DNA from 2 places in the Paenibacillus sp. FSL R5-0636 genome. Region 2 is predicted to be linked to the other one. Evidence: riboswitches for the same ligand, from Rfam matches in the RefSeq annotation. Region 2 holds a riboswitch; the other holds the start of a gene.

Region 1 (5,974 bases), 2.4 Mb from region 2:
ATGGCAGTTTTTCGAGTAATAGCGGCATCTGAGTCCGCAAGCCAGCAGCAAATGGCGTGATGAGTCTAAGCGAGAGCTTTGCGCAAGCCTAGCGCATGCAGCCGAGTCTAAGCGAGAGCTTCGCGCAAACTAGTACATGTAGCCGAGTCTAAGCGAGAGCTTCGCGCAAGCCTAGCGCATGCACCCTGAGTCTAAGCGAGAGCTCCGCGCAAGCCTAGCGTATGCCCCCAAGCCTAAGCGAGACCTCAGCAAGCGCTAGCGAGCCATAAACTAAAAACCCCCGTTCAACACTTTCGTGTGAACGGGGGTTTTTAGTTTACAAGCGTTAGATCTTAAATTGCTGCACAGCTTCTTGGAGTTTCTTGGCTTGCTCATACAGATGTTTAACGGTTTCTGCATGGCCTTCCAGTTCGACGCGCTGCCGCTCTGAGTTAGCAGCGAGTGTGTCCGCACTTTCTTGCGATCTTGATGTAATTTGTGCAGTTTCTTCGACGGAAGCACTGACTTCTTCTGTACTTGCCGAGATTTGCTGTGTAGCCGCAGATACGGATTGGATGCTGTGATTGATGCTTTGGATAAGAATCAGGAGGTGATTAAAGGCATCACCTGCTTCTGCTACTTTGCCGACTCCAGAGGCAACCTCAGAATTCACGTGGTTCATCTCGGTAACGGAGCGGCTCATATCTTCTTGAAGCCCAAGTAGGAAGTCACGGATCTGTTCGTTTGCGTTGCGTGATTGTTCAGACAGCTTGCGTACTTCTCCCGCAACAACAGCAAAACCGCGTCCATGCTCTCCTGCGCGTGCAGCTTCGATTGAAGCATTCAGCGACAGCATTTGGATCTGTTTCGTAATTTCAGTAATGCTGTGAACGACTTCTCCGATCATTACTGAACGCTCATTCATGATTTGTAACTGATCCAGCGACTGTAGGGAAGCACGTTCAACCTGGCGCATTTGCAGCACGGCACTTTGAGCAATTTCATTACCGCCACTTGCTTCAGCGGAAGCCTCACTGATTTGCTCCGTGACTTCATTCGCTGCTGAGGCAATACTTTGAATGCCTAAATTGATTTCTTCCATTGCTCTCGAGTTATCTGATGCACTGCTAGCGATAGTCGTACTACCTTTGCCGATTTCTACTACCGATGAGCTGGAGTGATCCGCCATATCGTTGAGAACCTCAACACGTTCTTTTAAAGAGTTGGAATCCGCAACGACAGTATTAGAGGTTACCAGTACATGTCCGATCATTTCTTTCAGGCGTTGGGTCATCGCTTGGAAGCTTACGGACAACTGTGCAACTTCGTCATTTCCTTTAACTGATAATTCTTCGGTGAAATCTCCCTCTGCGAGCCGGGCACTATAAGCTGCCAGTTTTGAGATTGGACGTGTTATACGCACACTCATAAACCATGCACCGGTTAGACCGATGATCAACGTCAGAAGTGTGATTCCGGCACTTGTCCATAGAATACTGTCTGTTTTTTCTTGAATGAAGCTTACGTCACTGCTTACACCGATAACCATCGTACTTCCGGGAATACCGATATAAGCTGTTTTATGTATACCATGTGCGTCGCTATATGTATCGCTTAGTCCAGTTTTTCCTTTAGAGGCTTGTTGCATTGCAGAGGATACGGTGACACTTTCTGCCCGTTGCAATTTTGCATCGTGATCTGCGGATAGAATCTCAGCTTCTTTCCCTTTCAGATTGACCAGAAAAATGGTTTCCACTCCATGTTGTTTCCTCTTTTCCTGAAAATAGAACTCGAGATTGGTGGCAGACTGATCGTTCTTATTTAGGGTTTGCTGGGCGTGCATTACGTTGAGATTCTTATATACGTCCTGAGCAGCGGCAGTAAGGATTTTGTTAATCTGTGGCATAACATAGCTGTTGAAGATATTGATGGAGATAAAGTAGAAGCTGGTGCTTAACAAAAGAGACGTGAGCAACAGAACAACAAATAATAAACGCGTGAATTTGCGACTGATCGAATGCTTGATACGAAACATATCGTTCTCTCCTTTTTTTATGGACGGTGAGGTCATTTCTTTTTTTGGTCTTCACTAGATACTCCATGCCAACTGCTGGAAATTGGCGACCCGAGATATATTCCATAGTTATGTCATATTTCTACTAAATGGATCGGGAATAAGGTGTTTGATACTATTCTATAGAATTAACCTCTGGATGAATAGTGAAAGTTTTGTCCTATAGAGCATTTTTTTCTGAAAAAAATGAATTATTGCTGACTATTTTAGATAATTGTCGAAAAAAAAGAACTGGAACTACCAATTTCATATAAAAATATTATTTTTATGGATTGTTAAGCGCTATTGTGATAGAGTATTAATGTTTTGTTCCAAAAATTTAATAATGTAAGCCGCGGTTCGTAACCATCCCGCGTAAACAAAACTAGGAGGAGTTTCAGTAATATGTTTAATTTGTTGTGGGGAGTTTTATTTGTTATTGTCAATTTTGCCTTTTTTCTACTCTGTTACCGCCTGTTCGGGAAAAGTGGAATGTATGCCTGGGTAGGTATTGCTACTGTAATTGCTAACATTCAGGTAGCTAAGACGATTGCTATGCCATTTGATATTGTGATGACACTCGGAAATACGATGTATGTCACTTTGTATATGACCAGCGATTTGCTTAATGAGAAGTATGGAAGAGCGGAAGCACGTAAAGCGGTCTGGTTTGGTTTCTTCACCTTGCTTATGACTACAGTCATTATGCAGATGGTACTAGTATTTAAGCCACAGGAGACCGATATCGCTCAGTCTTCTTTGGAGACGATTTTTGGGCTGATGCCTCGACTAGCTTTGGGTAGTCTTACTGCTTACTTCATTAGTCAGTTCCTAGATGTTCGGTTGTACTCTTGGATTCGTAAATATTACAGCACCTCAAGTCAGCTGTGGATTCGTTCCAACGGCAGTACGATGATTAGCTCCTTTGTGGATACACTTATCTTCTGCACCATTGCGTTTGCGGGCTTGTATGACTGGAATGTATGGCTTGAAATTTTGCTTACAACTTATCTAGCGAAGTTCTTACTAACCGCAGTAAGCACACCTATCTTATATATCGCCCGAACCTTTACTTTTGCTGAAGAGGGTACACCATCAACCGTTCAAAAGAAGGACTAAACAACAATACAGCCAGCGCGTACCGATCATAATCGATGCGTGCTGGCTATTTTTTAGTTGTAAGATGGACTTAATAGTTACATGAAAATGTGTACATAAAAATAATATAAAGCTAAAATAAGCTATCATAGCAATTCTAGCGGGTTAGTCTAACAGGAGCGCCTGCGATGGCGCTTAACACATATACTTTAGTCTGGGCTGGACTTGCGGGGCAGTCCGATTGAAGAAAATGTATATAATTGGTAGTCACAGAAATTACGAACAGGTGTGATCAAGGATGAATCTAGTAGTTCCTATACTGCGTCATGCAGCACAGCAGCCTGACAACATTGCCTTAACCCATGACCTAGCAAGTCATACCTATACAACATTAGTAGAAACGATGCGGAGAATCGCGAATGGCCTACAGCAAAAGGGTCTGAGGCATGACAAAATCGCGATTTTATCTACGAATTGTATTGAATTTGTTGAGGTTTTCTTGGGGGCGATTTATGCGGGCTGTGTTCCCATTCCCTTAGATCCCAAATGGAGTGCTAATGAACTGCAGGTTATTATAGAACAGTGCCAGCCGACAATGATTTTTGCCGAGCCGGAAGCCGCAAAGAATCTGGTCCTCAAGGATCAAGCGATCCCAACACTGACCTTCTCAAATGAACGAACAAGTTCCTATGATCAGTGGCTGGCTGCCCTGAAGCCGGAGGCTGAGTTGGATGAGACGAATGAATTATTATTTATTGGCTTTACTTCAGGCACAACCGGGTTGCCCAAAGGTTATATGCGTACCCATTTATCATGGTTAAAAAGCTTTGAGGTCTCGAATATTGCTTTTGAATTGGACGCTATGAAGGATGTTTTGGCACCAGGTCCATTTGTGCATTCCCTATCCTTATTCGCCGTAATGCAGAGTCTATATTGTGGAGCAACCTTTCATATCACACAAAAATTTAGTGCCACGAAGTTGTTAGAGCTGTGCCAGCAAATTCCGGGTGTGGTGCTGTTCGTCGTACCAACAATGATCGAATCCATGATGTTGCAGGCTGTACCTGGGCAGATACAGATTGATGCGATTATTAGCTCAGGTGCAAAGTGGTCGGAGTTGTCCAAGAAAAGGGGCATGGAAGTGTTTGGTGGAGCGCGCCTTTATGAATCCTACGGTTCTTCAGAAGCGAGTTATATTAGTTATTTGAATGTTCTGACCGAGCATAATCCGACCTCTATAGGCAAACCTTATCCCGGGGTGCAAATTTCCATTCGTGATGAACAGTTCCGGGAAGTCCCTACTGGGGAGATTGGGCAGCTATATGTGCGTAGTGATATGATATTTTTAGGCTACCATCAATTGCCGAATGAGACAGCAGCAGCTTTTAGAGAGGGATGGCTTATTTTAGAAGACTATGTTTATCAGGATGAAGCTGGTTATTTATATATGGCGGGACGTTTGAAGAATAAAATCATATCCGGAGGCCTGAACGTTTATCCAGAAGAAATAGAGAGGGTGCTGGAGTTTCTTCCGGAAATAGATGAAGTGATGGTGCTTGGCGTGCCTGACGATTACTGGGGAGAACAGCTGATAGCCCTCGTGAAGTGGAGCGGAGAACAGCACTTATCTGTCGACGAAATTAAGAATTATTGCCGCCAGTATTTAGCAAGCTACAAAGCGCCGAAGCAGCTGTTAACCCTGGATGAATTTATCTATACAAGCAGCGGCAAAATTGCCCGGCAAGCGATGAAAGACTATGTGAAAAGAGCGATGGTATGATAGAAGCAGTAATTGTCATGGCAAAACGTACACCGATTGGCAGAATGGGTGGCTTATTAAGTACACTTGAGCCGGAAGCATTACTGGCGCCGCTTATTCAGCATATTGTAGCCGAAACGAACTTGCCTAAAGAACTGATCGATGATGTCATTATTGGGAATGTTGTGGGCCCAGGAGGTAATATTGCCCGGGTAGCTGCGCTTGAAGCGGGGCTGCCTGTTTCGGTTCCGGGCGTCACCGTGGATCGTCAGTGCGGATCTGGGCTAGAGGCAATTAATATAGCAGCAAGACTGATTCAAAGCGGCGCTGGTGAGATTTATTTAGCGGGTGGTGTCGAAAGTACGAGCCGTGCTCCATGGAAAATGGCTAAACCACAGACCTTAATGGGGGTTCCGCAGCTATATACCCGTGCACATTTTACGCCTAGCTCTTACGGTGATCCGGATATGGGAATTGCTGCAGAGAATGTAGCTCGGAAATACGGGATTTCTCGAGAAGAGCAGGATCAATATGCCTTGAAAAGCCATCAAAAGGCGGTTCATGCTCAGCAAAGTGACCGGTTTCAGCAGGAGATAGTACCTCTTCAGGTAGAGGGGCAGTGGGTGAACACCGACGAATGTCCTCGGGCAAATACGAGTCTGGACAAGCTGCAAAAGCTGCCGCCAATTTTAGAAGAAAAGGGTACCGTCACTGCTGGAAATGCCTGTCCTATTAATGATGGCGCAGCGCTTCTATTGATGATGTCTCGTGAGAAATGCCAGCAGCTTAAGCTTACCCCTATTTTGCGGGTCGTGGATGCGCAAGCTGCGGGTGTAGATCCGAACTATTTAGGTATGGGGCCTGTACCAGCTGTGCAAAAGGTGTTAAAACGCCAAAAGCTTACCGTTGCCGATTTAGATATTGTAGAGTTTAACGAAGCTTTTGCTTCACAAGTATTGGCATCACTGAACGAGCTTCAAATTCCACAGGAAAAGGTCAATCTTGGCGGGGGGGCATTAGCAATAGGCCATCCATACGGAGCTTCCGGGGCTATTTTAATGACTCGCTTATGTGCTGAAATGCAA
Region 2 (5,974 bases):
GCAGTTAGTGCTTTATTGGTTGCTATTAGTCAGGGAGTAGCTATTCTTTTCAACTTATCTCAGGATATAGCCTTCTGGTTAGCCGGTGGGATGGGGGGAGCTAGCTGGACTCAGATCAAGATTATATTCCCTTGGGTGGCCGTGGCCTTAATTGCAGCGATGATGTTATCACGATCCGTTACATTGCTCAGCTTAGGAAGAGAAGTTGCGGTTGGTCTGGGGCAGCGGACAAGGTTAGTTCAGTTGGCATGTATGATTGTTGTGGTTATCTTAGCTGGAAGTGCGGTTTCAACGGTTGGCCCGATTGCTTTTATAGGACTAATTATTCCACATGTTACACGTTATTTCGTTGGAGTGGACTACCGCTGGATTATACCTTGCTCGGCTGTTCTGGGGAGCTTATTGATTATCTTTGCAGATATTGCCGCAAGAATGATAAATGCACCGTATGAGACACCGCTAGGAGCCTTAATTGCCATCATCGGCGTACCTTTCTTTATTTATTTAGCGAGTAAGCGGAAGGGGGAGCTGTAATGCCCAAAATAACCCTTACTCCAGATGAAAAAGAACGCCGTACACGCGCCCTAACGGTGTTATCGCTCCTTGCTATACTGATCGTCGTGGTGTTTATAGTCAGTATGAATACAGGGTTTATGCGTCTATCCCCACTGGAGGTATTACATACACTGCTGGGTGATGGAACACATCAGCAAAAGCTTATTTTATTTGATTTCAGATTACCCCGCATCGTAATTTCATTGTTAGTTGGAGCGGGCTTTGCAGTATCAGGCTGTATTCTACAAAGTCTCGCACGTAATGCACTCGCCGAACCGGCTACGCTGGGCATAAGTGCTGGTGCAGGTTTTGCTGTAATCATTTTTATCTCGTTCTTTCCGGCTACAACAGCAGCTCCGGTATTTGTCTTGCCTCTCCTAGCGCTTGGTGGGGCTGGCCTGACCGCAGCTTTAATCTATATTCTTGCCTACCGGAAGGCAGATGGTCTGTCTCCTACAAGGCTGATCCTTATCGGGATTGCGGTCGCTGCAGGAATCAATGCTTGCCAGCTTGTATTGGCACTTACGCTTGATCCTAATAATTATCAATTTGTAGCTACTTGGATCGCCGGGAAAATATGGGGTGGGGATTGGAGATTCGTCCTTGCTTTGCTGCCTTGGATCGCGATTCTGTTACCGTTCGCCTTCTATAAAGCCCGGGTTCTAAATGTATTGAATCTAGGGGACCATACTTCATTAGGTCTAGGAATGCGTGTGGAGAAGGAACGTATTCTCCTTCTGGTAACAGCCGTAGCGCTTGCCGGCTCCTGCGTCGCAGTAAGCGGAGGTATTGGCTTCGTCGGCCTGATAGCACCACACCTGGCTCGCAGGCTCGTGGGACCCCGTCATCAGGTGTTATTGCCTGCTAGTGCTTTGACAGGGGCGCTTCTTATGATTACCGCTGATACCATCGGCAGATGGGTGTTGCAACCTGCGGAAGTTCCGACTGGCATTGTGGTTGCGATTATTGGCGCACCTTACTTTTTATATTTACTCGCCAAGTCTAAAGCGTAAATTAGTTCATACTTAGGAGCATAGCTCCATAAAACTTTTAAGGGAGTTGTAGATCATGTCAGAACGTTTGAATACAGAAGAATTAAGTATTGGGTATGCAGAGGCTACTATAGTTAAAGGATTGAACTTGTCTATCCCTACGGGAAAAATCACCGCACTAGTGGGCGCTAACGGCTCCGGTAAATCTACAATCCTCAAAACGATGGCCCGGATTATGAAGCCGAAGAGTGGCACCGTAATGCTGGACGGCAAATCGATCCATAACTTTTCAACTAAAGAGGTTGCTAGGCAGCTAGCGATTCTACCGCAGAACCCAACGGCTCCTGACGGTCTGACGGTATCTGAGCTGGTCAGCTACGGTCGTTTCCCTCATCAGAAGGGATTTGGCACGATGACCGCTGAGGATCGCAACATCATCTCCAACGCCATCTCTGTTACGGGCATGGAATCTTTTCATGATCGCCCTATTGACCGTCTCTCAGGTGGACAACGTCAACGCGCATGGATCGCTATGGCGTTAGCTCAAGAAACAGATATTTTATTCCTTGACGAGCCTACAACCTTCCTAGATATGGCGCATCAGCTCGAAGTTCTTCAGCTATTGCAAAAGCTGAATGAGGAAGAAGGTCGTACCATCATCATGGTCGTGCATGATTTGAATCATGCTACTCGTTATGCGCAGCATATGGTAGCGATTAAGTCCGGTACTGTGGTTAGCGAAGGCTCACCTACTGAGGTTATGACACCAGATGTATTGCGGGAAGTGTTTGGAATTGAAGCGGATATCGTTCCGGATCCACGTACGGGTGTGCCACTGTGTCTTCCTTACGAGCTTGCTGCCTATAAAGCTGTGTAATTATCATCTAAAATCATACAACGAACAGGCTCCCGTCATTGACAAGGGAGCCTGTTCGTTGTTACAGTTGTGGTTGCCTACAATTTCATAATAACTCTTTAAAATAGATCAAGGACCATCATTTATACATGGTTAAAGGAGCATGAAAACATGAATATTGACAAAATTCAAGATGACCTAGAGCAGCTAATGACTGCAGGAAAAGTGAAAAGTCATGAGAATTTAAAAGATCACGTGTACACTAAAATGGGCGGCAAAGCTGATATTTTGGCTGCACCAGCTACTTATGATGAAATTCAAAAGATCGTTACATATGCAGAACAAAATGGGATAACCCTTACGGTACTTGGGAATGGCTCCAATGTGATTATCCGTGATGGAGGTGTACGTGGGATCGTTCTGCAAACGGCAGGACTGACCGAAATGGGGATTCGCGACAATCTCTTATATGCGCAATGTGGTGCCAAAATAATTGATGTTTCCAGATATGCACTTGATAAGGAGCTTACGGGTCTTGAGTTCGCCTGTGGCATTCCAGGAACAGTTGGTGGAGCGCTCTATATGAACGCAGGTGCTTATGGCGGTGAGATCAAAGATGTCCTGCATAGTGCACTAGCTATAAATAAGAACGGGCAATTGGTAACTCTGCAAGGTGATGAGCTGCAATGGGGTTACAGAAAAAGCGTGTTCGCAAGCGGTGAGTACATTGTACTTGAGGCCAAATTTGCTATGACTTCCGGTGATGTTTTAACGATCAAGGCAAAAATGGATGAACTAACTTATTTACGTGAATCGAAGCAACCGCTTGAGTATCCATCCTGTGGGAGTGTATTTAAGCGGCCTCCAGGCCGTTTTGCAGGTCAGTTAATTCAAGAGAGCGGCTTACAGGGTACAAGAATCGGCGGTGCTGAGGTATCCAAGAAGCATGCGGGATTTATTGTGAATGCAGATAATGCAACAGCCAGTGATTACATCGGGCTAATCCACCATGTAAGAGCGACTGTGAAGGATAAATTCGGTGTAGAGCTGGAAACTGAAGTGGAGATCATTGGAGAAGAATAAATGATAAGCAAAAAGAGCCCGCAATCGCTGTGGGCTCTTTTTGCTTATCATAATCATGTTCGTTTAATCTACTGAAAGGGTGTAATTAGCTCTGTCCGTAGTTATTTCTGCCTTGCGGTCGGCTAAGTCTACGATTTGAAGACCTTCAACAGCTAAATCATAAGTGGATTGTGGCAGGGATACCAGTTCACCATCGGCGTTAAGTGTGCTGCCGAAACCTCTTAATATCAGTGCACTTCCAAGATATTCATCAATAACATCGTCTGCACTCCGGAAATCTACGGACTCTAAATTGAAATGAACTTTATCCAAATCACGAAGTTCTTTCTTTTCAATAGCGATTGTTTCATTCAAATGATTGTTAAGCCAATCCATAAGCTGCTGTATACTTTGTTCCATAAAATGCTCCCACCCTTAGCTCGAAGATTATTATGAATAAGTTACCCTTTTCTTAGGATTTGAATCCTTTTTTTTGCCGCATCTTAATTAACCATATGAATAATTCATGTCATTAAAAAGAAATCCACAATCAAATTGGCATTGGTTTTGAGCTTCCTAATCTCTACATACGCAGGTCTATCCACGTTAATCTGGAGTGATTTGCTGATCTGTATAAGGTAACAGTAAAGAGTAGAACTTGTCAGGAGCGGGCTACCCATGGTATAGTTCAAGACGCAATATGCTTTATGCTTTAAGAAGAAGTCTGCACTAAAGTTGTGCAGGAGAGGTTCGCGAACTCCCTCTATAAAAAACTAAGAATATATTAAACAGTACAAGCGGTTGCTGTCCTTTATCCGGACGTTGCTTCCGTTTCTTCTTAGTGGAGCCAAGTTTTCGAAATCTCGTTCTTCTTTCCATTACCGGCCAAGGCCGAAGGAAAAGAGAGGGGTTTTTTGTCGTGTCAGAAGGAAGATTGAAAGAGGAAATGCAAGAAGTTACTTTGCTTGGTAATCAGGGAACACAGTACAAGTTTGGTTATGATCCAGACATTCTGGAGGTGTTTGATAACAAACATCCCGGACGTGATTATTTTGTTAAATTCAACTGCCCTGAGTTCACTAGCTTGTGTCCTGTAACGGGTCAGCCGGATTTTGCCACGCTGTATATTTCGTATATTCCTGAACAAAAAATGGTGGAATCCAAATCATTAAAGCTGTATCTGTTTAGCTTCCGCAACCATGGTGACTTTCATGAGGACTGTGTCAACATTATTATGAATGAACTGATCTCACTGATGGATCCGCGTTACATTGAGGTATGGGGCAAGTTCACTCCGCGCGGAGGCATTTCAATTGATCCTTATTGCAACTATGGAAGACCGGGTACGAAGTATGAGGCGATGGCGGAACACCGCTTAATCAATCACGACCTCTATCCAGAAAAAGTGGACAACCGCTAAATTCCAACTTGTGATAAGGAGAGATTCATATGAACAAAAAAGCACTCGTCGTATTCAGCGGCGGACAAGATAGCACCACTTGCCTGGTTTGGGCATTGCAGCAGTATGAGGAAGTGCAGGTAGTTACCTTCAACTATAATCAACGTCATGCGGCTGAAATCGAAGTTGCAACAGAGATAGCAGCTAAGTTTAATGTAAAACAGCATATTCTTGATCTGGGGCTGCTTAATCAGCTGGCACCCAATGCACTTACCCGTCAGGATATAGATATCGTGGCTGGGGAAGGGGATGAGCTTCCAAGTACTTTCGTCGATGGACGGAATTTGTTGTTTTTATCTTTTGCCGCTATATTAGCTAAACAACTGGGGTACTCCCATATCGTCACTGGGGTTTGCCAAACGGACTTTAGCGGTTATCCGGACTGCCGTGATGTTTTTGTGAAATCATTGAATGTTACGCTGAACTTATCTATGGACTATGAGTTTGCGATCCACACTCCCCTAATGTGGCTGGATAAAAAAGAAACGTGGAAAATGGCCGATCAACTGGGGTATTTTGATTATGTTCGCGAACACACACTGACCTGTTACAACGGTATTATTGGCAGTGGCTGCGGTACTTGTCCAGCCTGTCTATTGCGTCAGCGTGGTCTTGAGCAATATGAGGCAGAGAGAATGGAGGCCGGCTCTTAATGCTTAACGAGGTTTCAGTCTGCAAAATATTTACGTTCGATGCGGCACACCAGTTAGTGGGACACAAAGGGAAATGCAGCAATCTGCACGGACATACTTATAAGCTCGAAGTAGTGCTTAAGGGCAAACCTATGGCCGCGGAAGGCCACTCGGATGAAGGCTTCGTCATTGATTTTAGCGATATCAAAATGACAGTACAACAAAGCCTAGTAGATCGTTTAGATCACGCTTTTCTTGCTATGGGAAATGAACCTGTGTTAGAGACGTTAACGAATACGGGCTCCAAAGTAGCCTTATTGTCTTTCCGTACCACAGTGGAGAATATGTCTTCATATATTGCCTACAAGCTTAAGCAAGCAGGGTTGCCTTTATACTCGGTAAAGCTATGGGAGACTCC

What was found. A riboswitch is a leader RNA that binds a small molecule or an ion and turns the genes downstream of it on or off. The one in region 2 is predicted to bind preQ1.
Region 1: it holds a riboswitch for preQ1, as region 2 does, so the genes downstream of both, MKX34_RS06095 (queuosine precursor transporter) here and queF (preQ(1) synthase) in region 2, are expected to answer to the same signal.

Annotation. Positions count from the first base shown of each region.
Region 1 covers NZ_CP150232.1:1,390,094-1,396,067, forward strand. Annotated here, with positions in the region: gene MKX34_RS06090 (methyl-accepting chemotaxis protein) at 326-2,014, opposite strand; PreQ1 riboswitch class I at 2,382-2,427, shown strand; gene MKX34_RS06095 (queuosine precursor transporter) at 2,438-3,151, shown strand; gene MKX34_RS06100 (AMP-binding protein) at 3,429-4,910, shown strand; gene MKX34_RS06105 (thiolase family protein) at 4,907-5,974, shown strand, end outside.
Region 2 covers NZ_CP150232.1:3,762,283-3,768,256, reverse strand. Annotated here, with positions in the region: gene MKX34_RS17025 (iron ABC transporter permease) at 1-534, shown strand, start outside; gene MKX34_RS17020 (iron ABC transporter permease) at 534-1,568, shown strand; gene MKX34_RS17015 (ABC transporter ATP-binding protein) at 1,624-2,424, shown strand; gene murB (UDP-N-acetylmuramate dehydrogenase) at 2,575-3,486, shown strand; gene MKX34_RS17005 (hypothetical protein) at 3,550-3,885, opposite strand; PreQ1 riboswitch class I at 4,205-4,248, shown strand; gene queF (preQ(1) synthase) at 4,412-4,885, shown strand; gene queC (7-cyano-7-deazaguanine synthase QueC) at 4,915-5,577, shown strand; gene MKX34_RS16990 (6-carboxytetrahydropterin synthase) at 5,577-5,974, shown strand, end outside.